Regions from separate parts of the Clostridium omnivorum genome, predicted to be linked through region 2. Evidence: riboswitches for the same ligand, from Rfam matches in the RefSeq annotation. Region 2 holds a riboswitch; each other region holds the start of a gene.
What was found. Region 2 has a riboswitch for glycine ahead of bsdE14_RS02340 (GrdX family protein). Riboswitches for the same ligand answer to the same signal wherever they lie in the genome.
Positions count from the first base shown of each region.

Region 1: another riboswitch for glycine. It lies ahead of bsdE14_RS12935 (APC family permease); the one in region 2 lies ahead of bsdE14_RS02340 (GrdX family protein).
Region 3: another riboswitch for glycine. It lies ahead of bsdE14_RS01725 (sulfide/dihydroorotate dehydrogenase-like FAD/NAD-binding protein); the one in region 2 lies ahead of bsdE14_RS02340 (GrdX family protein).

Region 1 is NZ_BRXR01000001.1:2,729,650-2,740,374, forward strand. It holds gene bsdE14_RS12925 (MATE family efflux transporter) at 1-1,192, shown strand, start outside; gene bsdE14_RS12930 (GNAT family N-acetyltransferase) at 1,194-1,946, shown strand; glycine riboswitch at 2,163-2,254, shown strand; gene bsdE14_RS12935 (APC family permease) at 2,416-3,765, shown strand; gene bsdE14_RS12940 (ClC family H(+)/Cl(-) exchange transporter) at 3,864-5,435, opposite strand; gene bsdE14_RS12945 (winged helix-turn-helix transcriptional regulator) at 5,662-5,973, opposite strand; gene bsdE14_RS12950 (pirin family protein) at 6,247-7,056, shown strand; gene bsdE14_RS12955 (carbamoyl phosphate synthase small subunit) at 7,419-8,462, shown strand; gene carB (carbamoyl-phosphate synthase large subunit) at 8,570-10,725, shown strand, end outside.
Region 2 is NZ_BRXR01000001.1:515,555-526,279, reverse strand. It holds gene bsdE14_RS02390 (transglutaminase-like domain-containing protein) at 1-556, shown strand, start outside; tRNA gene bsdE14_RS02385 (tRNA-Leu) at 773-855, shown strand; gene bsdE14_RS02380 (winged helix-turn-helix transcriptional regulator) at 959-1,339, opposite strand; gene bsdE14_RS02375 (FMN-dependent NADH-azoreductase) at 1,505-2,110, shown strand; gene bsdE14_RS02370 (hypothetical protein) at 2,195-2,692, opposite strand; gene bsdE14_RS02365 (hypothetical protein) at 2,869-3,138, shown strand; gene bsdE14_RS02360 (N-acetylmuramoyl-L-alanine amidase family protein) at 3,254-4,354, shown strand; gene bsdE14_RS02355 (Cof-type HAD-IIB family hydrolase) at 4,500-5,321, shown strand; gene trmL (tRNA (uridine(34)/cytosine(34)/5-carboxymethylaminomethyluridine(34)-2'-O)-methyltransferase TrmL) at 5,369-5,836, shown strand; gene bsdE14_RS02345 (DegV family protein) at 5,851-6,690, shown strand; glycine riboswitch at 6,836-6,936, shown strand; glycine riboswitch at 6,940-6,996, shown strand; gene bsdE14_RS02340 (GrdX family protein) at 7,110-7,487, shown strand; gene trxB (thioredoxin-disulfide reductase) at 7,513-8,445, shown strand; gene bsdE14_RS02330 (thioredoxin family protein) at 8,530-8,862, shown strand; gene bsdE14_RS02325 (glycine/sarcosine/betaine reductase component B subunit) at 8,975-10,261, shown strand; gene grdA (glycine/sarcosine/betaine reductase complex selenoprotein A) at 10,326-10,725, shown strand, end outside.
Region 3 is NZ_BRXR01000001.1:368,746-379,470, reverse strand. It holds gene argB (acetylglutamate kinase) at 1-150, opposite strand, end outside; gene argC (N-acetyl-gamma-glutamyl-phosphate reductase) at 292-1,329, shown strand; gene bsdE14_RS01740 (GNAT family N-acetyltransferase) at 1,630-2,157, shown strand; gene bsdE14_RS01735 (sigma-54-dependent Fis family transcriptional regulator) at 2,379-4,307, shown strand; gene bsdE14_RS01730 (2,3-butanediol dehydrogenase) at 4,501-5,574, shown strand; glycine riboswitch at 5,819-5,912, shown strand; gene bsdE14_RS01725 (sulfide/dihydroorotate dehydrogenase-like FAD/NAD-binding protein) at 6,042-6,929, shown strand; gene gltA (NADPH-dependent glutamate synthase) at 7,023-8,405, shown strand; gene bsdE14_RS01715 (hypothetical protein) at 9,196-10,725, shown strand, end outside.

The sequences.
Region 1 (10,725 bases), 2.2 Mb from region 2:
TTTAGGGCAATCTGCTACTACAGTGGTTTTTGTAATGTCTACATTGGTATCAGCAGGGACTATAGCACTTGTTACGAGGAGCTATGGAGAAGGTAATATGGATAAAGTAAAAAGGTATAGCTCAGAGTCTTTTTTACTGTCTGCAATTATAGGTGGCATACTTAGCATTATTTGTTATATATATACCAAGCCTATAATTATACTTATGTTTAACCCAGAAGCTAAAATTCTAGATTTATCCTATAAATACTTATCGGTTTTGTTTATAGGGACAATTTTTGTGTTTTTAAATTCAGCCTTGAGAACAATAATGCAGGCATTAGGGGATACAAGAACGCCACTTTATGTATTTGGTGCTTCAAATATACTTAATATGCTTCTTGCACCACTTTTAATATTTGTTTTTCACTTAGGAATAAGAGGTGCTGCCTTAGCTGCGGTATTGTCTACCATTTTTTCCTTTGTAACAATAAATTATATTCTTATAAAAAAGCTATACAATAAAAGCTTAAAATGCTTTTTAGCAAGTATGAAGCTTGAATTTTCTACAAGTTTTAAAATATTTAAAATTGGAGGCTGGGCTTGCCTACAACAATTAGCTAGACCTTTAACCGGTATGTTCATGGTACGTCTTGTCTATGAGGTTGGAGGAAAGGATGGCTCAGCAGCTTTTGGTGCAGGCGGGCAGGTTTTTAATTATACCTTTATATTTCTAGTGGGTCTTTCTACCGCTATTGCAATAATGGTAGGACAGAGTCTTGGAAAGGGAGATGTTGAGGGGTGTAACAATATTATAAGAGAAGGAATAAAGCTGGCAGTAATAAATATGGCTATCTTTTCAATACCATATTTCTTTTTACCAGGATCAATGATGAGGCTTTTTACCACAGATGCTAATGTGACTAGAATTGGAGTTGCATATTTAAGGATAGTTTATTTAGGTGTTGTATTTGTAATTTTTCCAACAATATACGGAGGGGTATTTCAAGGTGCCGGAGATACTTTTCCACCTATGATATCTTCGATAATAGCAAATGTTTTTCTAAAATTGCCTATAGCTTACATACTTGCTAGAGGATTTCATATGGGCACTAACGGTGTATGGATTTCAATTGCTTTATCTGTAATTATAGAGGCAATTATTATAGTTTTTTTCTTTAAGCAGAATAGATGGAAAGAAAGGGTGATTTAATATGCTTACACGTACTGAAAGCTCTAAGATTATAACTGAATTCCTAAAAAAAGATTTACTTATAAATTTAAATATACTAGGAGTTATTGAAAATAGGCCTGAGGCTGAAATCTATGTAGACAACCCCCAAGACCCAACGGGGATATTAGTAAACAAGGGGTATATGAATTATTTATATTCTAAAAATAGTTCTTTTCTTGAAGAAGTAATTGAAAGGTTTAATAAGGATGGCTATTATGGCTTTGCAGGTATAGATAGATCAATTGCAGACAGTATAAGAGAGCATTATGAAGTGGATTGGTGCAACCCATGTACATTATACTATTTACCCAAGGAGAATTTAGATTTAACTAGAATAAAAAATGAAGTCCAAAGTATAGATATAAAGGATGCTGAAACTATAGACTATTATTATACCTTTAGAGGCGAAAATTCAATTAATTTTATTAAAGATGATATACAAAATAGACCATCTTCAGCTGTATATAAGGATGGAGAAATAGTATGCTGGGTACTTACTCACGATGATAATTCCTTAGGTATTATGTATACAAAGGAAGAGCATAGAAGAAAAGGCTATGCTGAGGATGTGACTATAGATATTGCTGCAAAGCATATTGAAAAAGGCAATGTACCATATCTTCACATAATAGAGGGAAATGGAATGTCACCAGGCCTTGCTAAAAAATGTGGATTTGTGGAATGTGGAAAAGTAGATTGGTTTGGTATTAGAGTAGGAAATCCAGAAGAATAATAAGATAAATATATGGTGATACAGTTAGAAGCTTTATAATGGAAAAACAGGGTATAAATCTCATTGACTATTTGCTTATTTGTTAATAAAATTAAGCAGTAAAGTTAATATTGTGAATGATAATTGTTGGAGATATCTTAAAAAGATAACCGTAGAAGAAAGGAATAAATTATGCTCAATATTTATTCCGAAGCTTTCAGGTCAAGTACAATAATTTGACACAACCCTGGAGAGACCGCTTAATCGTGGCATCAAAGGAGCAACTTAAATTTGAGGAAACTTTCAGATAAAAGGACAGGGAATAAGGTAGCATTATTTTTTATGCGACTTTGTTCCCTGTCCTTTTATACATTTTTATAAAATTGCTTTTTCATGGCTATAGTATTCAAGAAAATTAATTTATTGGGGAATAATAAATTAGGGGCTTTTTTTATAGAAACAATGAAAAATAGTTTAGGATGGTGTATTTATGGAAGCTGAAAAGCAACAAAGAAATGAAGTGAAGGGCTCAAAGGAACTTAAGAAGGAAATAGGATTATTAGAAGCAATGACAATGGTTATAGGGGTAGTAATTGGTTCTGGTATATTTTTCAAGGCTTCTACAGTTTTTAAAAATGCCGGAACTCCCAAGCTAGGGGTGCTAGCTTGGGTTATTGGGGGCATAATTACAATGGCCTCAGCTCTTACAGTAGCAGAAATTGCTGCTGCAATTCCAAAGACTGGTGGAATGTTTGTTTATCTAAAAGAGCTTTATAGTGAAAAATGGGCGTTCTTATTTGGATGGATGCAGACCCTTATATATGTTCCAGGAGTTGCCGCTGCTCTATCTATAGTTTTTGTTACACAGGCTACTTATTTTATTCCAATGACTGGAGCACAGCAAAAAATTCTTGCTATATTTATGTTATTCTTCATAATGATAATAAATGTTTTATCTACTAAACTAGGTAGTAAGGTACAATTTGTTGCTACTATTGCAAAGCTTATTCCTATATTTGTTATTATAATCTTTGGCTTGCTTAAAGGCCAGGCGCATAGTCTTTCTGTTCCAGTGACTGCTGGTACCTCGATGGGTGCTGCAGGGTTTGGTGCAGCAATACTGGGAACTCTATGGGCATATGATGGGTGGATTGGTGTAGGAAACATGGCTGGAGAGCTTAAAAATCCTAAAAAAGACCTTCCGAAATCCATAATATTAGGATTATCAATAACTATAGTAGTTTATATTTTAATAAATATGGCTATTGTAAATGTTATGCCAGTTTCAAAGGTTATTGCCTCTCAAAAACCTGCTTCTGATGTTGCAGTAATACTTTTTGGTAATTCAGGTGCTGGACTCATAGCTGCAGGTATTATGATTTCTATATTTGGAGCTATGAATGGATATCTAATGACAGGTGTAAGAGTTCCTTTTGCTATGGCCCAAGATAATCTATTTCCATTTCCAAAGTTCTTTGGGAAAGTTAGTAATAAATATGTAACACCAATAAATGCCTTTGTTTTTGAGATAGTTCTTGCGTGCTTATATGTTCTTAGTGGGTCTTTTGATACACTTACGAATCTTGCAGTTTTCGTAATGTGGATATTCTTCGTTATGACTGTGGGTGGAATATTTATCTTAAGAAAAAAGCACAAGGATTTAGCTAGAACTTACAGCGTACCATTATATCCAATTGTGCCTATAATAGGAATTGCAGGAGGTATATATATAATAATAAGTACTTTGATAACAGATACAAGGTATGCATTATTTGGAATAGTTGTTACTCTTGTTGGCTTGCCAGTTTATATGGCTATTAAAAAGAGCTCTAATAAGTAGATTTATAGGAAAAATAAAAAGTGCCTTTTGGCACTTTTTATTTTCAGGTGGTAAACTCTTATTTGAGTTTACCACTATTTTTTGCAATAATATAAAGTTTAGTTTCTACTCATTTCTAAAAGTTCTTCATTTGTTTCAGCTGCTTCATTTTCATTTACTAAAACAATTAAGCAGTCTCCAGATTGAATGGCAGTGTTACCTTTAGGTATAATCTCTTTTTCTCCTCGTCTGATACCTACTAGCAAGCAATGCTTTGGAAGTCTAAGTTCTTTAACTTTTTTACCGTCCATTACAGAAGCTAAACAAACTGGTATTTCTAATAAAGCTTTGTTCTTACTGTCTCCCTCAAATTCATATTGTCCATTATTCTTTAACAACCTATCAAGCAGTGATTCATATATTGGCTCAGATTTTAGCAAATCTGCCACTACGTAGGCTACTAAAGAAATTACACTTAATGAAAGCAAGTTTGAAAAGGTTCCTGTCATTTCTGTAATTAAGATACTGCCGGTAATAGGCGCTCTTACAATAGCCGTAAAATATCCAGCCATAGCCAGCATTATAAAATTATTTATATATTTGGGGTCAAAACCGAAAAAATGAACTAATGCATTTCCATATATAGCACCAGTCAAAGCTCCTAAAACTAGTAAAGGAAAAAATATTCCACCCGGTGCTCCAGAGCCATAGCTCAACATAGAAAAAAAGAATTTAATTATAAGAATAATAAATAGCATTTTCACTGTAAAATTTCCATTAGTCAAAGAATCGATAAGGGAATGGCCTCCGCCTAGTACTTGAGGCAAAAATAAAGCCAAAAATCCAGCAGCTATAAACGGAACCATAGGCCTAAATTTTACAGGTAACCATTTTATTTTGCTATAGAGATCCTGAGTTTTTAAAAGAGCATAGTTATATATAACTCCAAAAATTCCTACAATAATTCCAAGTAAAATAATATAACCATATTTTTCAAGAGGTAAAGCAGTTACATTATGAAAGCTGAAAACTGGCTTTAATCCAAAAAAATGTTTTGAAATAAAATCAGAGGTTAAAGCGGCTGACATAGCTGAAAGTAGAATCAATGGTGAAAAATGCTTATGTACCTCCTCAAGCGAAAACATAACGCCTGCTAAGGGTGCATTGAAGGCTGCAGCAAGACCGGCACTAGCTCCGCTTGTAATAAGATATTTTTCTTCAAGTTTTATCCTTTTAAAAACCTTACCAACACCTTGCCCAACAGCAGCGCCAAGTTGAATGGATGGACCTTCTCTTCCAAGAGATAAACCTGCTCCAATAGAAATCACACCACCAATAAATTTTTTTATAATTACTGATAGCCAATTCATATTGATCTTTCCTAAAAGTACACCCTCTACTTGAGGAATTCCACTTCCACTAATTAGAGGTTCTTTTTTTATTAACATCCCAACAACATATGCTAATATGATTAATACAAAGAACCAAACAGGCATAAGTTTGTATCTGGGGATATTAAGCTTAAAAATGAAGTTTCTTAATTCTTCTGCTTTTTCTAGGACGATTCTATAAAATACAATTAAGAATCCTGAAAGCATACCTACAAAAATACCTTCAAACAATAGTTTAAGTTTAAAGTTTTGCCAATGAGATAATGTGTTTATTGTATTATTCTTGCGTGTATTATCCATTATGCAACCCCCTTGTTTTTAGTTATTTGCTTCATTTCACAAGTTTTATTATAGCTCTGACACTTTAATAAAGCAAATTACTATATTGGAATGGTTAATTTGAGGAGTTTAATCAAGGAGACTTTTTCATATAAATTATAAGGAACAAACAGATGTGGTGCTTTCATAAAATTATAGTTGAAACGGCTTGAATTAATAAATAATTCAAGCCGTTCTTAAATAATAGTTATTTTACCCACTTTTCAGCCCATTTTTGAACTTCATCCATAGTAGGTTTTAATTCTCTTCCTTTTTCTGTGAGTTCATATTCTACTCTTACAGGGGTTTCTGGATAAACATTTCTCTTTATTATTCCTGCTGCTTCTAATTCTTTAAATCTTTCAGTAAGCATTCTATCACTAAGCTCAGGAATTAGGCTTCTTAAGTCACAAAATCTTTTAGGACCATCAAGAAGTACTTTAATTATTAGTCCAGTCCATTTTTTGCCTAACAATCCAAAAGCGCATTCAAATCTAGGACATAGATGAAAATCTCCCATTTTTATTCACCTCTTAACTTGGATTAATATTTATAAATTAATATTATAGTTCAACTTAAAATATATTAATATATATTTTAACATACTTATTCTATATTTGTTATAAAAAAAGTAAATATAGTTAAATAACAAATATACTTGACATAAGTTTATTACTTATAGTATTATACTTACATAAAGTAAGTTTAGATATTTTAATTATATCATTATTTTAAAAATAAGCAAGCCCAAATATAAAATGTTAAAAAAGTAAATAGAAAAGGAGGAGTTTTTATGAAACTTATAAAAGGAGAAAGAGTTAAAGATGGAGCGGGAGTAAACCTTAATAGAGTTATTGCAATTAGTTCACTGGACCATGCAGATCCTTTTTTTCTCTTAGATGAATTTAGAAGCAATGATAATTCTGATTATGCTGCTGGGTTTCCCATGCATCCTCATAGAGGAATAGAGACTATAACTTATATGATTGAGGGGAGCTTTACTCATAGAGATTCAAAAGGAAATGAAGGAAATTTAAAATCAGGTGAAGTGCAGTGGATGACGGCAGGAAAAGGAATACTTCATGAGGAAATGCCAGCTATGGAAAATGGACAGCTATGGGGTTATCAGCTATGGGTTAATCTGCCTGCCAAATACAAAATGGTAGAGCCTAAGTACAGGCATATTAAAGCAGAAGAGATTCCGCAGGTTTTAAAGAATGGAAGTGATGTTAAAATAATTGCTGGAGCTTATGATAATGCAGTTGGCCCAATTAAATCCTATATTCCAGTAGACTATATGGATGTAAGGCTAAATGGGGGCTTCTTTGAGAAGGAAACTAGAGAAACAGCTCTTATATATGTACATTCTGGTAAAGTTACAGTAAGTTCCGAAGAAGGAAAACTAGAAATAGAAGCTGGAGACCTATGTCTTATAGAAAGGGCATCTCACATTAAAATACATGGTGAAAATTCTGGAGTGCTTTATATAAGTGCTGATCCATTAAAGGAACCCGTTGCAAGGTATGGTCCTTTCGTAATGAATACTATGGACGAAATACTTAAGGCTATTGATGATTTTAATGATGGTTCCTTTGATAAATAGTAATGTAGAAAAGCTGTAGGAAGAGATTTTTTAGAAAATTATAATTATGCAGAATATTTATTGTTTATGCAAAAAAACTTGACAGCAAAGGAAATTTGTCATAAACTCTTTATTAAAAGTACGCTTTAAATTGGTCCTGTGAGGCCAGAAAGGGGTATGTAGGATGACTATATTTTTTTGTGCTGAAAATAAATGGATTAAAAAAGTAATTATTAACCTGAAAACATAAAAAGGATAACAGGAGAATAGTATTATTATTCTCTTTGTTGTCCTTTTATTTTTATGTTTTTTAATCTTAGGTATAGTTCATAAATTATAAGTAAAAACATAAGTTCTATGAATTAGTAATTTGGAGGTTAATAATGAAAGCAAAACTTATATTAGAAAATGGAATGATATTTGAAGGCAATGCGCTAGGTTATCTTGAGGAGACAGTTGGAGAAGTTGTATTTAATACTGGTATGACAGGCTACCAGGAGGTACTAACTGACCCGTCTTACTACGGACAGATAGTTACAATGACTTATCCTTTGATAGGAAACTACGGACTTAACCTTGAGGACGCAGAATCTAGTAGCCCTAAAGTGCGTGGATTTATAGTTAGGGAGGCTTGTGATTACCCTAATAACTTTAGATGTGAGATAAATTTAAACGACTATCTTAAAAATCATAAAATTATGGCATTAGAAAATGTGGATACAAGAGCTCTTACAAAGGTGTTAAGAAACAATGGAACTATGAAGGGCATAATAACCTTAGAGGAGTTAAGTGAAGGTTATATAAATGAAAAGCTGAAGAATTTTAGCAATAAAAATGCAGTTATGAATGTAACGGTAAAAGAGCCATACACCATTGAAGGAAATGGAAAGCATGTAGCAATTTTAGATTTTGGAATTAAATCAAATATAATAAGATCCTTTAGAAAAAGGGGTTGTAAAATAACTGTTCTTCCAGCAGATACAAGCTGCGAGGAAATACTTAAATACAATGCAGATTTAGTATTCTTATCAAATGGTCCTGGAGATCCAGAGGATTTAGATAAAGTAATTAATAATATAAAATTGCTTATAGGCAAAAAACCTATTGCAGGGATATGTCTTGGGCATCAGCTTTTAGCATTAGCCTTAGGTGGAAAAACTAAAAAGCTTAAGTTTGGTCATAGAGGCTGCAATCATCCAGTTATGGACCTAGAAGAAAACAGAGTTTATATTACTTCACAAAACCATGGATTCTACGTAAGTGAACTACCTAAGGATACAGCAGTTACACATGTAAGTATGAATGATGAAACTGTTGAAGGAATGAGACATAATAGTTTGCCAATATATAGCGTTCAGTTTCACCCAGAAGCATGTCCTGGTCCAAGGGATATAAACAAAATATTTGATAAGTTCCTAGAGCTTTAGTTTAAAACTTATTGGAGATATAAAAATTGATAGTTGTTTAAGTAAGAAAATCCAGAAGACACAGCAATTTATAATAATTGTTGGTCAGCAATGTGAGGAGGAGCATTATGCCATTAAATAAGGATATAAAAAGAGTATTAGTAATAGGTTCAGGTCCTATAGTAATAGGACAAGCTGCAGAGTTCGATTATTCAGGAACGCAAGCTTGTGAGTCTTTAAAAGAAGAAGGAATTGAAGTTATCTTAGTAAATAGTAACCCTGCTACTATAATGACTGATAAAGAAGTAGCACATAAGGTTTATATAGAACCTCTTACAGTAGAATTTGTAGAAAAAGTAATTGAAAAGGAAAGACCTGATAGCATTATAGCTGGAGTTGGAGGGCAGACAGGCCTTAACTTATCTGTAGAGCTTAATGATAGAGGAATACTAGATAAATATAATGTAAAAGTAATTGGCACTTCTATAGAAGCTATAAAAAAGGGTGAAGACAGAGAGCTATTTAGAGATGTAATGAAAAAAATAGGTCAGCCTTGCATCGAAAGCGAAATAATTATGGATATGGAGTCAGGAAAGGCTTTTAGTAATAAAATAGGATATCCTGTTATAGTAAGACCTGCTTATACCCTTGGTGGTACTGGGGGCGGTATTGCGAACAATGAAGAGGAACTAGAGGTAATACTTTCTCAAGGGCTTCAGCTTAGTGCAATTGGACAAGTACTTATAGAAAAAAGTGTTAAGGGTTGGAAGGAAATAGAATACGAGGTTATGAGGGATAGCTTCGGCAACTGCATTACTATATGTAATATGGAAAATGTAGACCCTGTAGGAATACATACAGGTGACAGTATAGTGGTAGCACCAAGTCAAACCTTGTCTGATAAGGAATACCAAATGCTTAGAAGTGCATCTATTGACATAATAAATGCTATAGGTATTGAAGGCGGCTGTAATGTACAGTTTGCTTTAAATCCTAATAACTTTGAATATGGGGTAATCGAAATAAACCCTAGAGTGAGCAGGTCATCAGCATTAGCTTCAAAAGCTACTGGTTATCCTATAGCAAAGGCTGCTGCTAAAATAGCTCTTGGATATGGACTTCATGAGATTAAAAATGCAGTTACTAAAAAGACCTATGCCTGCTTTGAACCAGCTCTTGATTATGTGGTAGTTAAAATACCAAAATGGCCTTTTGATAAATTTCAGCAGGCTGAAAGAGCACTTGGAACTAAGATGATGGCTACTGGTGAAATAATGGCTATTGGCAGCAATTTTGAAGCAGCCTTCTTAAAGGGAATAAGGTCCCTAGAGCTAGGAAAATATACTTTAGAGGATAAGGCAATGAAAAAGCTCACTTTAGCAGAATTAAAAGAACTGGTAATAACACCGGATGATCAGAGAATATTTGCTCTAGCTGAGATGATACGAAGAGACTATAGAATTGAAATGATATCCCAAATTACTGGTATTGACGGCTTCTTTGTTAAGAAAATAAAAAATATAGTGGAGCAGGAAGAAAAACTTAAACGACTAACTGCAGATAAATTATCAAGAGAAGAGTTATTTAAGCTAAAGAGTATAGGATTTTCAGACAAGGGAATAGGAGATTTATTGAGAATAAGTCCAGATGAAATATATAGATTAAGAATGAAATGGGACATTAAGCCTGTATACAATATGGTAGATACCTGTGCTGGAGAGTTTGAAGCTCTCACACCATACTTTTATTCTACCTATAACACCTATGATGAGGTTCAGGTAAGTAGTAGAAGAAAAGTAGTAGTTATTGGTTCTGGACCTATAAGAATAGGTCAGGGAATTGAGTTTGATTATGCATCTGTTCATGCTGTAAAGGCACTGAGAAAAATGGGAATTGAAACTATAATCATAAATAATAATCCGGAAACAGTAAGTACTGACTTTGATATATCAGATAAGCTGTATTTTGAACCTCTTACTGAGGAGGATGTTTTAAATATAATAGATAAAGAAAAGCCAGAAGGGGTTATACTACAGTTTGGTGGTCAAACAGCAATAAAGCTTGCTAGGTTCCTTCAAGAGAAAAATATTACAATATTAGGTACAACTTCAGAGCAAATTGACGCAGCAGAAAACAGGGAAAAATTTGATGCTCTTCTTGAAGAGCTTAATATTAATAGGCCTAAAGGCATAGGAGTTTGGAATGCAGCTCAAGGACTTTCAGAAGCTGATAAGTTAGGCTATCCTGTACTTGTAAGGCCATCCTATGTTCTTGGTGGACAAGG
Region 2 (10,725 bases):
AAAGGTAGATAATACACAGAATTCTCCAGATGTAAGTGGAATGAATTCAAATATAAAGAGAAATGGAAGAGATCAAAATTTAGATGGCAGTGAAGGATCAGAGATTCAAAAGCTTTCACTTAAAGTATTGGTTTTAATATATTTCATTTCAATAATTTTACTTATAACAATTGGTAGAATTCTATGGTCGTTAATTAGAAAGAGAAGGATAATCAATTCAAATAGCATAATACCACTGTATTTATATAGTATGAGAAGATTAAAAACCATAGGAATAGTAAAGCCTGATTATCTTGGAGATGTAGAATTTATACAAAATGTTAACGGAAAAGAATTAAGGGCAAGACTTACTATAGTTTCTAATTTAGTGTATGAAGAATTCTATGGAAAGAAAACAGCACTTGAATTTGATAAAAAGGAATTTTATAACTTCATAGAAAAGCATTTAAAACGTAGGCAAAACATTTTTGTATACTTTATTAAGAAGTATTTTTACATTAATTTCTCAGCTATATTAAAATTTTTTAAAGTAAAATTTAAATCTAAAAGCATATAATAAAAGTACCAGCTCTTTGTGTAAAGAGTTGGTACTTTTATTTGATACAAAGTGATAAATATATGTTTTTTTATAATTATTGACATAGATTATAAAAATTGAAGAGAAATTAATATAATTGCAATAATTGTAACTTTTTAAGAGAAGATGATGATAATAAAAAATTGCTTTTTTATTTTAATAGTATATAATCTATTATATGGCACAAATGATTATGCGGATATGGCGGAATTGGCAGACGCACTAGTTTCAGGTTCTAGCGGGAAACCATGCAGGTTCAAATCCTGTTATCCGCACCAAAAATAAAACTTGCAGTGATAAAGACATGCAAGTTTTATTTTTTTATATAAAATTAAGTCAATTGATTTTAATTGAAGTGGTTCTTATAATTAGTATTTAAATTTATTCAGTAATATTAATATTATTTTCATTTAAGTATTCTGAACCAAAGCTGTGCATCATGTTTAATATAGGTATTGTTTTTTTACCTGTTTCTGTTAAGCCATATTCCACCTTTGGGGGAATAATGTTATAAACTGTTCTAAATATCAGGCCATCCTCTTCTAAGCTTCTCAATTGTTGTGTAAGCATTTTCTGCGTTATATTAGGTAATCTTCTCTTAATATCAGAGAATCTTAGTGTATTATAACTAAGATACCAGAGAATCAAAATTTTCCATTTGCCTGAAAGTAAATCTTGCACTAATACCATAGGACATGTATCATATTTTAAGCATTGTTCCTTCATATGACAAGACTCATGTTTTTTTATTTCTTCACTCATAAAACCAGCTCCTTTTACAGTATCTTTTTGGGTACTATGGCACTAAAAAGTGTCTACTTGTTAAAAAGATATTTAATTGATATTATTATAGCATAATAAATAAATATTCACAGAGAATAATAAAGAAAACATAAATAATATTTAATTGTAGGTAGGAGGAAAAACATGAGTAAAGTATTGTACATTAAAGCAAATGCAAAGAAAGAGGGAGAATCTAGAACTTTTAAGATTTCGGATAGTTTTATTGAAGAATATAAGAAATTAAATCCTCAAGATGAAATTATCACTTTGGATTTATATGAAGAAGGAATAGAATTTCTTCCAAAAGGAGAACTTGGAGAATTGCATACACCTAAAGAAGGAACAGGGAAAGACCATCCAATATTAAAGTATGCATATCAATTTTTAGAAGCAGATAAATATGTAATTGCAGAACCATTTTGGAACTTAAGCATTCCTTCAATACTAAAAGCATATATAGATTATATAACAGTTACTGGAATTACATTTAAATATACAGCATCAGGAGCTGTAGGACTATGTACTGGAAAAAAGGTAGTTAATATTACTTCAAGAGGTGGAGATTATACAAGTGAACCTGCAGCATCTTATGAAATGGGCGACAGATATTTAAGAACAATATTAGGTTTCTTAGGAATAACTGATTTTACAACTATTTCAGCAGATGGTTTAGACATAATAGGAAATGATGTTAATGCTATTGTTGGAAAGACTATAGAAAAGGCTAAGGAAAAAGCAAAGAATTTTTAATGAGAGAATCATATATACAGCACTTCAACGCTAGGTTAAAGCCAGCGTTGAAGTTTTTTTATATTATAAAGCTTATATATAAGTTTATATAATATTTAATGCTCGAAGCTTTGAAATATAACTCAGTACATCGCAAGGATTGTCGTCGACAAGCTTATAGAGTTCTTCACCCTCTGGAGCAGGATAATAGTAGCTAAGTTCATTATCCTCCTGTAGATAATCAATAACTCCAAGTACTGAAGGCTTCCAACCTAGATTAATAAGGTAATCAAATAGGTTCTTTTTCATAATAATTTCAACTGAATTTGGAGTATAACTTTTATTCCACAAAATACTCCAGCAGTCTTCAAAAGTAAATTCTGATAAATTATTGTAGTTTAAGATAGTTTCTTCAGAATCTAATACTGCATGTAATTCACTTACTTTTATTTTGCCAAATGTTTTAACTATATAATTAAATCTATAAATACCCTTTGATCTTGTATATAATTTCCCTGGATCCTTTGCCTGCCATCCACCTTTAACAAGTTGATTCTCAGTAAAGGCAGCTTTTAGAGTTACTTTTAAAAATACTATTTTCATGGTTTCTCCTTCCACTCGAAACACTGGGTAACTTAATCGTGCTCAATGCCTCTCGCAAGTTACCCATAAAAGGTTGTTTAGACCTTTTACCTTCTATGAGCTAATAATATTAGTATTTCAAGATATACTAAAATAGTACTAAATTAAAGTTAAAAAAGCAAATAGGAGGAAAGGCTATGTCAGACATTAGAAGAGTTTTAGAAAACATCAAAAATATTGATTGTCAAGCAGATAAGCTAGAAACTGAAATAACTAATGCTTATTCCGATTACGATTATTATAGTGATGGGAACATAGAGGTAAAAAGAAGTGAAGAATTGGATAGGGAGGGACTTAAGGCTTATTCAGCGCGATTAGATAAAACTGGTGAGCCCAAGGTTGTAATGTTTGTTAACGAAGGATTAGATCATTATGTAGCTAAAGTTGAAGATGCTTATATAGAATAAGAGGTTACCTCTATTTTAATATTATGTTAAAATAGAGGTAAGTTTTTTTTGATTGAAATTTTTGGAAGGATGTTATAATATAGTATTAATAAATTGGGGCTGGGTGTGATTAAGAATGAATAAAAAAATTAAGATTGTGAATAAAAAAAAGTTTGCAGTAGCTTGTTTAATTTTCTTAATAATGATAATTTTATTATCAAAGCTTTTAAGTTTAATAATTAATTCTGCCAGTGGACATGCCTTAATGGATAATGTAGCCTTGGCAGCAGATAAAAATGGGAGTATCACTTTAGAAGAAAATGAGTTCTATAAAAAATATACAATTGATTGCAAAAAAAGCATTGAGAAACTTAATTATGATGAAAAAAATGACTTGATTGAGGTTTCTGTTATGAAGGATGCTATAGACAATGTAAATATAAAGTCAAGTAGTAAGGTACAAGGTAAGGATGTAACCTATGATAAAAATGAAAATAGAATAATACTAAAATTTAATAAGCAATTTAAAGAAAATAACTATATATATATAGATAATGCTGATAAGAAAAAAATAATTGTGTTATTAAGTAAAAAAGAAAAACCCTATAATCATGTAGCTGTATTAGATCCCGGACACGGAGGAGTGGATAAGGGAACAAATTTGAAAAATATATATGAAAAAGACCTAACCAATAAAATTGTTAATTATGCAGAAAAAGAATTGATTTTTAAAGGTTGTAAGATCATTAAGACAAGGTATGAGGATAAATGGGTTGATCTTAAGGAGATAGGTAATATTACTAATAAAGCTAATGCTGAAGCCTTTATTTCAGTACATATAAATAGCAATAAAGAAAGTAAATATAAAGGTGTGGCTTCCTACTATTATTTCAATGATAAAGGTGAGCAAAAGGATGAAAGAATGGCACTGGCAAAGACAATGCAGAAGGAAATTCTAAAAAGTGATAATTGGTATGATAGAGGTATAATAAAAGATAGGCTAGCAGTTTTAAGATATAGTAATGTTCCAGCAGTGCTTTTAGAATGCGGCTTTTTAAGTAATGAAGAAGATAGAGATAAGCTTTCTAAAGAAGAAGTATTAAAGAACTTTGGTAACAATATTTGCAATGGTCTTTTAAACTACTTGAATTCAGATAAAAATAAAGGAATAGATTATTACAATAAATCAAAAACTGATATGAGTAGGGATAAAACTGCAACTGCAGATGACAAATAAATGTTGGTAAAGCATATAGGGTATATTATAAAAAGAAAAACCTATATGCTTTAACTTTTTTTGATATAAAATTGAAGACTTTGTTATAGTTTAGTATATTTGCTATAATTAATCTGACATCATAAAAGCAAGAGGAGCTGATGAAATGTATAAATTATTTTGTACAGATATGGATGGAACTCTTTTAAATAATGAAGGTAAGGTTAGCGAAGAAAATAAAATGGCAATAAAAATGGCACAGGATAGAGGAGTAAAAGTCGCAATATGTACCGGCAGATTGTTTACATCTGCAAATTATTTTGCAGAAATTGTTGGCACTAAGGTACCGCTGATATGTGCAAATGGTGCCTATGTGAGGGAGAAAGACAAGGATGAGATTATTTATATGTCAGTACTTGGTGCAGATAATTGCAAAAAGGTTTTAAGTATTGCAAAAAAATATGGATTGTATCCACATTTCAATACATCAGATACAGTATTTACTGAAAAAATAATATATTCCTCAGAAGTATACTTTAAGATGAACAAGACTCTACCAAAAGAGATGCAGATAAAAATACAAGTAGTTAATAATTGGGAAAAGACTTTTGAGGAAAATAAGGAATGCATTTTAAAATGTATTGTTGTTGATGATGATATTGAAAAGATAAAGAGTGCTAAAAGCGAATTAGCATTAGAGGATGAACTAGAAGTTGTAAGTTCTAGGGAAAATAATATTGAGATTATGTGTAAAGGTGTAAGCAAAGGTAGAGCCGTAGAAATATTAGCAGGGTATTATAATATTAATAAAGAAGAGGTAATATGTATCGGGGATAATGAAAATGACATATCCATGCTTAAATATGCAGGTTTAGGAATAGCTATGGCTAATGGAGAAGAGAAAGTTTTAGAAATCGCAGATTTTATTACAGATACTAATGAAAATAGTGGCGTAGCTAAGGCTATTGAGAAGTTTATACTGATATAGTATAATTTGTTTTATTGAATAAATGAATGTTTTAGGAGGCGTAAATTTTGAATTTAAATATAGTTTTATTTGAACCTGAAATACCACAAAATACAGGAAATATAGCAAGGACTTGTGTACTTACCAATTCTAAGCTTCACTTAATAAAGCCTTTAGGCTTTAGCTTGGATGAAAAACATCTTAAAAGAGCTGGACTTGATTATTGGCAGTATTTAGACATGGAAATTTATGAATCTTATGAGGAATTAAGAGAAAAGTATAAGGATTCAACTTTCTATTTTTCTACTACAAAGGGAAGCGAAATATATACAGATGTGCAATATAAACCAGGAGATTTTGTAGTTTTTGGACGAGAATCTGCTGGCCTTCCTGATAGAATTAGAAATAGCAATACTGAAAATTTAATAAGAGTGCCTATGCTAGAAACCAGCACTAGATCATTAAATCTCTCAAACACTGTAGCAATACTTGCATATGAAGCACTACGCCAGATGAATTTTCCAAACATGAAATAGAGGGGGATGAATGAGTGGAGAAGATTAAGATTATAACGGACAGCACAGCGGATTTACCAAAAGGACTTGTGGACAAATATGATATTGAAGTATTACCGCTTGTAGTGTCCTTTGGTGATGAAAGTTATTTAGATGGTATTGATATAAACTTCAAAGAACTTATAGCTAAAATGAATCAGAGTGATATATTTCCTACTACGTCACAGATAAATCCAAACAGGTTTTATGATGTATATAAGAAATATTTAGAAGAAGGATATAAAATCTTATCCATTCATATATCCTCTAAGATGAGCGGCACATTTCAATCTGCATGTATCGCAAGAGATATGCTTGAAACTAGTGATATAACAGTAATTGATAGTGTAAATGTTACTTCAGGACTTGGCTTAATTGTTTTAAAAGCATGCAGGCTTAAAGGTGAGGGGAAGAATATAGAAGCTATTGAAGATGAAATTAAGAGGGATATTCCTCATGTTAAAAGTGCATTAGCGTTTGAAAGCTTAGAGAATTTGGTTAGGGGTGGAAGACTCTCTAAGACGGTTAGTGTTATAGGAAGTGCATTAGGAATAAGACTTATACTTGAAGTGAAAAATGGAGAAATAGCTGTTATGGATAAGGTTAGGGGAACTAAAAAGGCTATTAGAACATTAATTGATTATGTTCATGAAAAAAGAATTAAGCAAGGGGAATTTTGCATGGTTTTAAATGCAGAAAATCAAGAAATATTAGAGGCTTTAAGAGAAAACATGTTACACAATAGACAGGAGTTTATTGAAGCTGAGGTAGGCTGCGTAGTAGGAACTCATTCAGGCACAAGGGCTGCTGGTGTTTTTTTTATAGAGGAATACTAAAAGTGAATTAATGGCTTCAAAAAAGTTAAAAATTTAACATAAATATTTCATAAACCAGTAGAAATATTTCTAATAATGTTATATAATGATAGTGAAAAGGATAACATTTAATTAATTCAGATTTTTTAAATTAATAATGATATGGATGATATTATCGGGAGAGGGTCTTTTAATGGACGGCCGAAGGAATAAGCTCAACTAGCCGAGTTGTGTGAATCTCTCAGGCAAAAGTACCGATAATGGACATACCTCTGGAAAGCTAATGAAGCACCGAAGGAGTAAATCTCTCAGGTTAACAAGACAGAGTACAAGGGCTATATTGCCTTTGCATTCTGTTTTTTTATTTTCAAAAAAGTTCCTAATTTGCACTGCTGTTTACAGAAAAACAAGAAAATTCTTTATGGACAAGGAGAAGACTCATGATAGAACCTATGATAATAATTACTAACAATCCAATGGCAAAGGATAAATTTGCACAAAATTGTACAGTTGAATACATTGAAAAAAATGTAATGGAAGTATACAAAAAAGTTAGGGATTATGTTCATAAAGGACACAGAGTATTAACTCACCCGCTAATGAGTAGTATAAAACCGAATGAAATTCCTTATAGAACGGTTATTATATCCAAAAATGCGGATAATACTATTGATGACTTTTCTTTAAACATAATTGAAGAAAGCATAAGTGCTTTAGAAAAATTTTTAAGAGATTTTTCAGTTCCAAATTGGAACGAAAGAGTATTAGAGGACTTTAAACTTATTGATTATGATTTAATATACAATGTATTAAAATAACATTAGAAAATGAGGAGGAATAACTATGGCTCACATTTATGACACCATAATAATTGGCGGAGGACCTGGTGGTTTAGCAGCAGGACTTTATGCTGCAAGATCAAAAATGGATACTCTTTTAATAGAAAGAGGAAAATTTGGAGGTCAGACAGCTACTACTGATGAATTAGAGAACTATCCAGGATCTATAGAAGATTGTACTGGACCATCTCTAATAGAAAGAATGAGAAAACAAGCAGAAGAATTTGGAACTGCATTTGTAAAGGATGAAATAACAGAAGTTGATTTCTCAGGCAAGATTAAGAAGGTAGTTGGAAAGAAAGAAACTTATGAAGCTAAGACTATAATAATAGCTACTGGAGCTTATCCAAGACTTGCTGGTTTTAAAAATGAATTAGAGCTTAGAGGTAAGGGAGTTTCCTACTGTGCAACTTGCGATGCAGATTTCTTTACTGAATTGGATGTAGCAGTTGTAGGCGGAGGAGATTCCGCATTAACTGAATCTCTATATCTAACTAAATTTGCTGAAAATGTTACTGTAATTCATAGAAGAGATCAATTTAGAGGAGCTAAGTCAATTCAAGATAAAGTTCTTAGCAATCCAAAAATAAAAGTTATATATGATTCCGTAGTTGATGAAGCTAAGGGAGATGAAATATTAGAAGGTCTTGTACTTAGAAATGTTAAGACTGGTGAAGCTAGTGATTTAAAGGTAGATGGATGCTTTGTATTCGTAGGATATCTTCCAATTACAGAACTATTTACTGGAAAGATTAATCTTGATGAAACTGGATACATTATTACTGATGAAGATATGAGAACTAATATACCTGGAGTATTTGCTGCAGGAGATGTTAGAAGAAAATCTCTAAGACAAGTAATTACAGCTTCAGCTGACGGTGCAATTGCAGCTACAACTGCTGAACACTATATAGAAAATGAATTTAATGAGGCTTAATTCATAAATAGGTTGCATTAAATTTATATATACTATTTTTTAATAAAGGTTTAGTTAATCTATTATTAAATGGAGGGAAAGAAAATGATAGAATTAAATAAGGAAAATTTTGAAGAAGAAGTTATTAATTATACTGAAAAACCTGTATTTGTAGACTTCTGGGGAGATAAGTGTGAAATATGTAAAGAACTTATGCCTGGAGTACATGAATTAGAACACAAATATGGCGACAAAATAAAGTTTGCTAGTTTAAATATTGGTGTTGCTAGAAGAGTTGCTATAGCTCAAAGAGTTTTAGGACTTCCAACTATGATAATATACAAAAATGGAGAAAAAATTGATACTGTAACTCCAGATAAAATCAGTACTTTAGAAGATGTAGAAATCTTCATAAAGAAAACTTACGACGTTCTTTAAGAATAGAAAGTGGAAAATTCACCGCACTGCTTTTTCCACTAAATTACTAAAGTAATTACAACTACAAAAGTAGTTGAAAATTATAAACAAAAATTATAGGGAGGTGACCGCTTTGCGTCTAGAACTTGGAAAAATATATATAAAGGATATCCAGTTTGCAGCTGCAACAAAGGTTGAAAATGGAGTGCTTTATATAAACAAAGAAGAGTTATTAAAGGAAATTGGCGGAGATGAAAGATTACAATCCATCGATGTAGATTTGGCAAAGCCTGGTGAGGAGACAAGAATAATTCCAGTAAAAGATGTAATTGAACCAAGAGTTAAAGTTGAAGGAAAGGGTGGCATATTCCCTGGATTCATTAACAAGGTTGATACAGTTGGTTCAGGAAGAACTCATGTTTTAAAGGGAGCAGCTGTTGTTACTACTGGTAAAATAGTTGGTTTCCAAGAAGGTATTATTGACATGAGTGGTGAAGGAGCAAGATATACTCCATTCTCTAAGACTAACAATGTTGTTATTATCTGTGAACCAAAAGATGGAGTTCTACAACATGAACATGAAGAAGCAGTAAGAATAGTTGGATTTAAAGCTGCTACTTATCTTGGAAAAGCTGGTAAGGATATTCAGCCAGATGAAGTTAAAACATATGAGACATTGCCATTACTTGAACAAGTTAAGCAATATCCAGACCTTCCAAAGGTAGTTTATGTTTATATGCTTCAAACTCAAGGTCTTCTTCACGACACTTATGTTTATGGAGTAGATGCTAAGAAGATAATACCAACATTTATATATCCAACAGAAGTATTTGATGGTGCTATAGTTAGTGGAAACTGTGTTTCAGCTTGCGATAAGAACCCATCATATGTTCATATGAATCACCCAGTAATTGAAGATTTATATGAAAGACACGGAAAGGATTATAACTTCCTTGGCTGTGTAATAACAAACGAAAATGTTTACCTTGCTGATAAGCAAAGATCTTCAGATATGACTGCTAAACTTGTAGAATTCTTAGGAGCAGATGCAGTTATAGTTTCAGAAGAAGGCTTTGGTAATCCTGATGCAGACCTAGTTATGAACTGCAACAAGATTACAGATAAGGGAATAAAGACTGTTCTAATAACTGATGAATATGCTGGTAGAGATGGAAGTTCTCAATCACTAGCTGACTCAACTCCAAAGGGAGATGCAGTAGTAACAGGAGGAAATGCTAATGAAGTTGTTACACTTCCTGTAATGAAGAAAGTTATAGGACACCCAGAAGCAGCTAACATAATCGCTGGAGGTTATGTAGGAAGCTTAAGAGAAGATGGATCTATAAATGCAGAAATTCAAGTTATTACAGGAGCTACTAGTGAAGTAGGATTTAACTACTTAACTGCTAGAGGATTCTAATAACAAAAAAGATTTTAATAACGGTAATATACATCAAATAGAATTTATTGAAAGGAAGGATATTATGTTAAAGGATAAAAAAGTTATCGCAATTGGCGATAGAGATGGTATACCAGGACCAGCTATTGAAGAATGTGCTAAATCCGCTGGTGCTGAAGTAGTATTCGCTTCAACAGAATGCTTCGTTTGAACAGCTGCAGGTGCTATGGATCTGGAGATCCAACAAAGAGTTAAAGACATTACTGAAAAGTATGGTGCAGAAAATGTAGTTGTTTTAATAGGTGGAGCTGAAGCAGAAGCTTCAGGACTATCAGCTGAGACAGTAACTGCTGGAGACCCAACTTTTGCAGGACCACTAGCAGGAGTTTCACTAGGCCTTGCAGTGTATCATGTAGTTGAGCCAGAAGTTAAGGAAGATTTTGATGCAGCTGTATATGATGAGCAGTGCGGAATGATGGAAATGG
Region 3 (10,725 bases), 150 kb from region 2:
GGTTAGAAATAATAAATCTTCCACGAAGGCATTTTGAGCTTCTTCGTTATCCATTATGCTTCCGCCATATTTTATAACGAAGGTTTTTCCTCTTAATTTGTTAATTTGTAAAATAGTTTCAATGTTTAAGTAGTTAGTTTGGGTTTCCATCTCAATCCTCCAATTTAGTTTATAATGCAGGAATAATTATACTCCTAGCGTTATAATTATTCAATAATTTTATTGATTTTTTTATAGATTTATTGCATAATATTTTTTAGTAATAAAATAATGGATAAACGGGGTGAAGACATGATTAAAGCAGGTATAATGGGAGCAACAGGTTATGCTGGTGAGATGTTAGCATGGATCTTGTATAAGCATCCAGAAGTTGAGGTTGATTTTTATAACTCACATAATTATGCAAATTTTCAGTTAAATCAATTATATGGCAATTATAATGGTTTTATAGAAGATAAGTGTGTTGATTTGGAAGAAGCTATGGCAAGGATAGATAATATTGATGTGTTATTTATTGCGCTTCCAAATGGAAAATCCTTTGAATTAACTAAAAAGGCATTAGCACAAGGAGTAAAAGTTATTGATTTAGGTGCAGATTATAGACTTAATTCAAAAGATGAATACGAAGAATGGTATGGTATTAAACATGAACTGCCACCTCTTTTGGAGAATGCAGTGTATGGAATTACTGAGCTTAAAAGAGATGAGATACAAAAGAGTAATTTGATAGCTAATCCAGGTTGTTATCCTACTGCTACAATTTTAGGCTTAGCACCACTTTTAAAAAATAAATTAATTGAAACAAGTTCAGTTATTGTAGATGCAAAATCTGGTGTATCAGGTGCTGGTAGGTCAGCAAATATAAGTTCTCTATTTACTGAGTGCAATGAATCTATAAAGGCTTATGGGGTAGCGACACATAGGCATACTCCTGAAATTGAACAAGAGTTAAGCAAATTGGCAGAGGAAAAGCTTTTTATTTCCTTTACTCCTCATCTAGTACCTATGAATAGAGGAATATTATCTACATGTTATAGTAATTTAAAAAAATCATTATCAACTGAGGAGATTCTTGAAATATATAAGGATTTTTATAAGGATAGTTATTTTGTAAAGATAACTGATGGAATTCCTGAAACTAGATGGGTTAAGGGATCAAATTTATGCCATATAAGTGCAAGAGTAGATCCTCGTACTAATAGAGTAATAGTTATTTCAGCTATAGATAACCTTGTAAAAGGGGCTGCGGGTCAGGCAGTACAAAACATGAATGTTATGTTTGGATTTAAGGAGACAGCTGGATTGGATTTTATAGCTATGGCTCCATAAAAGAATGTGTATAAATATTTAGTTAAATTGTAATATTCTGATAATAACCATGTGTAAAATTCATTTAAATTATCACGGAATAATGCAAAAAAAAGTATTGTATTTTTAAACGAAACAAAGTATAATTATTCGCAGACAAGAGATTTTGAGCACAGCCGCAGGTGGCGGCTGCTTAAAATCAAATGACTTTCATTAATATGTTTAAGAATAGCAATTTAGCAATGTGCTTTTTTATTATTCTGCTGAAAGTTATAGGACTTGTCTTTTTTTATTGTAAAAATATGTACTGGGGGTAGATCGATGGAAAAAATGACCTTTGTGGTTAGAATGGCTAGAGAAGAGGACATTCCTCAAATTAAAGAGGTGGCAAAGGAAGCCTTTAGTTTATATACTGAAGGTGCTGGAATTACAGCTATTGTTGGTACTCTTGAAGAAACTTGTGAAGGTATAAAAAGAGATATAGAAACTAAATTGGTTTTTGTAGCATTACAGGGAGATAAAATAATAGGCAGTGTAAGGGTTGAAGTTAAATCCGATAATACAGCTTATTTAAGCAGATTTGGAGTAAGTGGAGCGTATCAAAACAATGGAGTAGGTAAAATACTTATAAATGCAGTTGATAATGCTATGAAAAAGCTTGGTGTAACACACTTATATCTTCATACAGCATCTAGAATGTTGTCACTTGTTAGATTTTATTACGGAAGAGGATTCTATATTGAATCAACCACTAAGGATAGGGGCTATATAAGGGCCTTGCTTTGTAAAGAGTATACAAATACAGAGAGTAAATCAGAACCAAACTGTGATAATCTTGCAGCAGTTTAGCTATATACATAATTGTTTGGTGTATTTTGAAACAAACCCTATTAATTTAAAGGAGTGAATTATTTTATTTATTAAAAAAGGATTGAATATAAATCAATCAAGATAAATCCACAAATTCTTATGGTATAAGAATTTGTGGATTTTTTATCTTCTTGACTGTAAAATATAAAACGGCTATATTAGTTAATAAAATAACGATTTTCTATGGAGTGATGAATATGGTGTCTGATTATCCAAAGTTTATATATAATGCATGGAAGAACTTTACTGAAACTGGAGTGCTCGTTCCAGGAGTAAAACAAGAAATAGGTGAGTCTTGGCAGAGATGTAGAAAATATTCGGTTGATTATAATAATGGGAGAGGTAACGATAGATTTAAGGTACCTGTTGAAGCCAAAATTCAAGAGAATATTCAACTTGTAGCTGTTGCACATTCCATAATGGAAAACATATACGGAATTGTTGAGGGGTCTGGCTTTTCACTATTCCTATCAGATAAAGATGGTTACATTATCGATGTAATTGGCGATGAAAGAATAATGGATAAAGCAGAAAAGTTAAACTTCGTAAAAGGAGCTTTATGGACAGAAGAAGCAGTAGGAACTAATGCTATAGGAACTGCTATTTTTTTGAATAAACCTGTACAAACAATAGGAGCTGAGCATTATGGAAAACATCAGCATTCATGGACATGTTCTGCGGCGCCAATTCATGATGAGGACGGTAATTTGATTGGGTGCATTAATATGTCGGGAGACTATAATGAAGCACATATCCATACCTTGGGAATAGTAATTTCAGCTGCACAATATATACAAAAGCAGCTTGCATTATCTGTTTCTTATAATCTTTTAAATATAACTTTTGATTCCGTTACTGAAGGTATGATTGTATTAGATGAAAATTTAAATATCAAGAGAATAAATGATAGAGCATGCAATATTTTAGAAATTAGCATAGGTGAGGCATTAAAAACTGATATAAGAAAATTAGTTAAAAATATTAATTTTAATGACCTAATGAATTCGGAAGGAAAGTCGTACAACAATTTAGAATTGGATTTCCATATAAAAAACAATATTATTAAATGCATAATAAATGCTGTACCAATGCAAGCTGGCAATAAGTCTGTGGGTATAGTAATAACGTTTAGAGAAGCACAGTATGTTCACAGATTAGTAAATCAGATGGTGGGATATAAGGCTTCCTACAAATTTGAGGATTTCATTACTGAAAATAATCGAATGAAGGATATTATTAAGTATGCAGAAAAAGCTGCTAAAAGTGATTGCAATATACTTATTGAAGGTGAAAGCGGAACTGGAAAAGAAGTTATTGCACAGTCCATTCATAATTCCAGCAAAAGATATTTTGGCCCTTTTGTAGCAGTTAACTGTGCTTCTATACCGAGGGAACTGGTAGAGAGTGAATTATTTGGATATGATCGCGGTGCATTTACTGGAGCGAGTAAAGAGGGACACCCAGGAAAGTTTGAGTTAGCTGATGGAGGAACTATCTTTTTAGATGAAATTGGTGAATTACCTTTAGATATTCAATCAAAGCTGCTAAGAGTGCTTGATAATAATAGAATTTCAAGAGTAGGAGGAACTTACGAGAAACAATTAGATGTAAGAGTGATTTGTGCAACAAATAGAGACCTAAAGGAAGAAATTAAAAATAGAAGCTTTAGGGAGGATTTGTTCTATAGATTGAATGTAGTTAACATTAAAACAATACCTCTAAGAGATAGAAAAGATGATATAGAAGCTATAACTTATAACTTTATTAGTAAGTTAAATCTAAAGAATGAAAATAAGGATAAAAGGCTGAATTCAGATTATATAAACCATCTTAAGGCTTATGAGTGGCCGGGTAATGTTAGAGAATTAAGGAATGTGGTAGAAAGAGATTACTATTTAAGTGAATCTGTAGATATCTTATCTCCTACCCAGCTTGAAAAAAGTATTCAGTTAAATAGTGAAGAAGCTGAAGAGCAAGGTGTTATTACTATGCAGGTGCTAGAAAGAGAAAACATAGAAAAGGCTCTGCAGTGTTGTAAAGGAAATATAGTTGCAGCAGCAAAGCAGCTAAATATAAGCAGAGCTACTTTGTATAGAAAGATTAAAAAATATAATATTAACAATGTTTAAATATTAGTGTGTCATTTTGAGAGTGATAATTTGTAAAGTCTCAAAATGACACACTAATTTTTGTATCATTTTGAGACTGCTTTTTTGTAATTGCCTATATTCCATAAGAAAATGTTTGGCATGAATGTTGCTTTATAAAAATGTGAAGAAATTAACAACGATGTTAATTAAATAACATGATGGAGGAATATTTATGAAAGCAGCATTATGGTATGGAAAAAGAGATGTAAGAGTAGAAGAAATTGAAAATCCTAAAGTTTTACCAGGTACAGTTAAAATTAAAGTTAAATGGTGTGGAATATGCGGATCGGATCTTCACGAGTATTTAGGAGGTCCTATATTCATTCCAGTAGGACAACCTCACCCTTTAAGTAAAAATACAGCTCCTGTAGTACTAGGACATGAGTTTTCTGGAGAGGTAGTAGAAGTTGGCAAGGGAGCAGATAAGTTTAAAGTAGGGGATAGAGTTACTGTAGAGCCTATTGTAGCCTGTGGAAAATGTCCAGCCTGCAGAGAAGGAAAGTATAATCTATGTTCATCCTTAGGATTCCATGGATTATGTGGCAGCGGAGGAGGACTTGCTGAATACACTGTGTTCTCAGAAGAGTTTGTACACAAAATACCAGATAATATGTCTTATGAACAAGCTGCTCTTATAGAGCCAATGGCAGTGGCACTTCACTCTATAAGAATGGCAAATTTTAAAACTGGAGATACAGCAATAGTTTTGGGTTCCGGGCCAATAGGACTTGCGACAATTGAATGTTTAAAGGCTGCTGGTGCAAAGCTAGTAGTAGTTCTACAGAGAAAATCAATAAGACAAGAATATGCAAAAAGAGCAGGCGCAGATTTAGTACTAGATCCAAACCAAGTAGATATAGTTGAAGAGGTTAAAAAATATACTGACGGAGTTGGAGTTGATGCAGCTTTTGAAACAACAGGAGCTCAAATTGGTTTTGATATTGGATTAAGCAGTTTAAAATATGAAGGAACTTTGGTAGTAACTAGCATTTGGGAGGAAGGGGTTAGCTTTAATCCTAATGTGCTTGTATTTACAGAAAAGAAGATAGTTGGAACTTTAGCATATAGACATGAATTTCCTGCTACTATAGCTCAAATGAGTGATGGCAGAATAAAGGCTGAGGGTTATATAACTGAAAGAATACTGTTAGACGATATTGTAGAAAAAGGCTTTGGTGCTCTAACAGGACCAGAAAAGAAAAAGCATGTAAAAATACTTGTGACACCAGATAAATCACTTTTATAATAATATGATTTTTTATAGTAACACTTTTTAGTGAATTCAAATATAAAATATTTGAATAGATAATTGACAAAAAAAAATACTATACCTATAATTGAAATGTATAGTAATGCAAATGATTACTGTAAAAAACTTCATATTGGTGAATGATAATTATTGGAGATATCCTATTAAGGATAACCGTAGGAGAAAGGAATAAAACAAGCTTTATGTTTATTCTGAAGCTCTCAGGTTTTTTACAATAATTTGACACGCCCCTGGAGAGACCACTTAAATGTGGCATCAAAGGAGTAACTTGATTTATTAAGGAAGCTTTCAGATAAAAGGACAGGGTGTAAAAGGCGGTATTTTTCTACGCTTTTTACGCCTTGTTCTTTTGTTTTGCACAAGTATCAATGATTAAAAGCTTTAAAATCATGGAAATGGCACGGTTAAGTTGCCCCGTGTTCCAAGTTATAAGGAGGATGACTATGTATAAAATAGTAGGAAAGAGATTATTAGCACCACAGATTTACTTAATGGATGTAGAAGCGCCAAGAGTAGCAAAGTCAGCAAATCCAGGGCAGTTCTTAATAGTTAAAATGGATGAAAAAGGTGAAAGAATTCCACTAACTATTTGTGACTATGATGAAGAAAAAGGCACAGTAACAATTGTTTTTCAAACTCTAGGAACATCAACTAAGCAGATGGCAAACTATGAAGTAGGGGATTATTTTTCTGATTTTGTTGGACCACTAGGCCAGCCATCAGAAATGGTACACGAAAATTTGGAAGATTTGAAGGATAAGAATGTGATATTCATAGCAGGAGGAGTAGGTACTGCTCCAGTATATCCTCAGGTTAAATGGCTTCACCAAAGAGGAATTAATGCAGATGTTATTATAGGAGCTAAATCAAAGGAATACGTTATTCTAGAAGAAGAAATGAAAGCAGCTGCAGGCAATTTATATGTAGCTACTGATGATGGTTCCTATGGCTTTAAAGGCATGGTAACTAATCTTTTAGAAAAACTAGTTAAAGAAGAAGGAAAGAAGTATGATTTAGTAGTAGCTATAGGGCCTATGATAATGATGAAATTTGTAGCAAAGCTTACTAAAGAGTTAGAAATTCATACTATAGTAAGCATGAATCCAATAATGGTAGATGGAACAGGAATGTGCGGAGCATGCAGGGTAACTGTTGGAGGCGAAACTAAATTTGCCTGTGTAGATGGTCCTGAATTTGACGGACACCTTATAGATTTTGACGAAGCTATGAGAAGACAAGCAATGTATAAAACTGAAGAAGCAAAGAAGCAGTACAGAGAACAGGAAAAGCATGAAGGACATGAAGGTGGCTGTGGTTGCTGCGGCAAATAGTTAAATATTTATATATAAGAATTTAATTAGTTAAGAAATATTCTAATGCTAAGAGTTGGAAAATGTTAGAGAAATAGCAGGAGGTTATTATTGATGGATAGAATGAAAAGAACACCCATAGCAGAGCAAGATCCCAAAGTAAGAGCTACAAACTTTAAAGAGGTTTGTTTAGGATATACAGAAGAAGAAGCAAAGCAGGAAGCAGCTAGATGTTTAAATTGTAAAAAGCCATTGTGTGTTACTGAGTGCCCTGTAACTATATCAATACCTAAGTTTATTGAGCAGGTTAAGGAAGGTAATTTTGAAGAGGCAGCAAAAATTATATCAAAATCTAGTGCGCTGCCAGCAGTATGTGGAAGAGTATGCCCACAAGAAGTTCAATGTGAAGGAAAGTGTATACTAGGCATAAAAGGAGAACCTATAGCTATAGGAAAGCTTGAAAGATTTGTTGCTGACTGGTCAAGAGAGCACAATGTTGATTTGTCAGAAGCTGCAGAAAAGAAGGGCAAAAAGGTAGCCGTTATAGGCAGTGGTCCTGCAGGACTTACCTGTGCAGGAGATTTAGCTAGAATGGGCTATGATATAACTATATTTGAAGCTCTTCATGAACCAGGCGGAGTATTAGTATATGGAATTCCAGAGTTTAGACTTCCAAAGGATTCAGTAGTAAAGCATGAAATAGAAAATGTTAAAAAGCTGGGCGTAAAAATAGAAACTAACGTAATCATAGGAAGAACTATAACTATAGATCAGCTTTTAGAAGAAGAGGGCTTTGATGCAATATTTATAGGTTCAGGAGCAGGACTTCCTAAGTTCATGGGAATACCAGGAGAGAACTCAAATGGAGTATTTTCAGCTAATGAATTCCTAACAAGAAATAACTTGATGAAAGCCTTCAAGGAAGAATATGCAACACCAATAAGAGTAGGTGAAAAGGTAGCTGTAGTTGGTGGAGGAAATGTAGCAATGGATGCTGCAAGAACAGCGTTAAGACTTGGAGCAGAAGTGCATGTAGTTTATAGACGTTCAGAAGAAGAGCTTCCAGCAAGAGTAGAAGAAGTACACCATGCAAAGGAAGAAGGAGTAATCTTCGATATGCTTACAAACCCAACAGAGATACTAGCAGATGAAAAGGGCTGGGTAAAGGGCATGAAGTGTGTAAAAATGGAGCTTGGCGAGCCAGATGCTTCAGGAAGAAGAAGACCAGTAGAGGTTAAGGATTCTGAGTTTGTAATGGAGCTAGATACAGTAATAATGTCACTTGGAACTTCACCAAACCCATTAATATCAACAACTACAAAGGGTTTAAGTGTGGATAAGAGAAAATGTATAATAGCACAGGAAGAAACAGGAGAAACCACAAAAGAAAAAGTATATGCTGGAGGGGATGCTGTAACAGGCGCAGCTACAGTTATACTTGCCATGGGAGCAGGAAAAAAGGCTGCCAAGGCCATTGATGAATTCTTAAGCAAATAAGTTATAGAAAGCACAGTATTAGTCGTAGATTAAATACTGTGCTTTTTTATTTGGTTTGTAGAATAAAAGGAGGTGAAATAATATATTGCCTTTATGGCAATGAAAATTTTGGTACTACTAGGAATTCTAAAGGTAGACTTGCGAAACAAACCTATTAGGGGTCTTGTGGTAAATTACTTGAATTTGCATCAAGCTGCTAAATGGAAATTCCTATGACTGATTTTTTCTATAAAGAATTGAGAAAAAGAACTAGAAAATAAGATAGTGTTATATTTGACTTAAGCTAAACGGAACATTTGAGGGGTATAATAAGAAATATAAATTTTGTAAGAGTAACATAAAACGCAAATAATTTTTGTGGTAGTTAATAGTATTATTCAATAGTGATAAGATTAAAGTTAAATCAGGAGAGTGGATGAAAATACTATGTTCAATAGGTTCTGAAAAAGAGCATCAAGTAATAAATGTATTCAAAAATCACAAGATTGTTGAATAGACAGGTAATGGGAACCTACATTTTTAATTATGAGCCTAGTAGAAAGCTTAAAACTTAGGGATTAGGCATACTATAGCTCATATTAATTTATTGTGAAAATTCCTAAGGGGGTGGCGGAGCTATCCCTCTATTTATTTAATGTATATATCAGTTCACTAATAGTAGCAATGCAATACTTATTTGATATGCCATAACTTAGGTGTTATGATACAATAATATAAGAAATAAATCCCTGTAGTTACATTATTAGTAGTTATTAAACAATGCCTATAATAAGATAATGGAGATGAGTATATGGCAAGCAAGTTAAGCTTAGAGTTAAAAAATATACTTGGAAAGGGTGCATTTTCTGAGATTGGACATCCAACCGGATTTTACTGGAATAGGGATAGAACAAGGTTTGCCATAGCAAGCTCTTTTGGCTATATTCAGTGGTCAGCCAGAGGAATGACTACGAGGATGCGATTAAGATATAGAGTTAGTATATATGAAACTAAGAATATAAAAAGATTAGCAGTATTGGATGATTTACATTATCCAATTAATGATATAGCATTTCATCAACATTTAAATCTAGTAGCTATTGCAACGGGGTGTTATGATGGAGGATACTTTTTCGAAGGTGATTTAGTTGCGTGGGACTATAAGGATAATAAACATAGATCACTTCTCCAGGAATCTCGAGAGGTAGTTAAGTGTAGCTTTGAGGATGAGGGGGATACACTAAGCTTTATAATCAAGCCAGCAACCGAGGAAGATGAGGATGGGAATAGCATCGAAGATAAACTTTATGGGTATAAAACCAATAAGTATCTAGAGGGTAAAATAATATTAGAAGAGTCGGCAGAAATTACTTTAGATGAGGCAAAGGATTATGAGAAAGTGGCAATTATGAATGCCCTTGAAATTGAAAAGTTATTAAAGACACTCGCCTTAGAAAATAACAATTATTATGAGGAGAGAATGCTAATATGGGATTTAATATGGAGAAATTCAGATGAAATAATCTGCACAGGAAGTAAGTTTGCTCTAGAGTTATGGAATACGAGGGGAGAAAAGAAATTACACATTGATGAAGTTGAGAATGGTGTACAGCTATTTATGGTACCTAATGGAGAAAAAGTGCTGATAAACGTAAATAACTATAATAATTTATTAGACATGAAATTATCTCAAGGGTCAAGTATACATGAAGTTGAGATTGAATCTAGAAAGCTGACAAAGAGAGTATCAAAGGATTATCCTCTTAGTTTAAGTTTATCATCAGAAGGGTACTTTCTTGCGAGAAATTGTGATTGCATGCGAAGTAAGAAGAAAAGCGTAGCAAGTGACTTCATTCTTGATAACAATTTAAATCAAATTGAAAGTTATTATTTTGGATACTATGATTTTATTAATAACTATATACAGATTAATGGAAAGCCAGAATTGTTTTTTATTCAGGGTACCCCAAAAGAGAGTCACGAAAATCAGTGGGTATGTACTATAAATCCTATAACTAAAATTATAAGAAGGCTTTTTCCTTTAGAATGGAATGAAAAACGTAACTATCACCTATTTAGTGATGGAGGATGCTATTGTGAAGATGAGTTAGGAGAAGCTTTAGTTCTAGCTACAAGAATTTACAATGGACGTGGCAATGGGGATACAATTCTAATGAGGAGAGATCTTAAAAAGGGCAATCTAACTTGGGAGGCTATTTTTAAGAGCCAAATTACAGCGCTTGTTTTTAGTAAGGAACATTCATCCATTATATTTGCACTAAGTGAAGGAAAGATAGGAGCAATATCCAGTATTAATGGGCTGATTGAGTTTATGGACGAA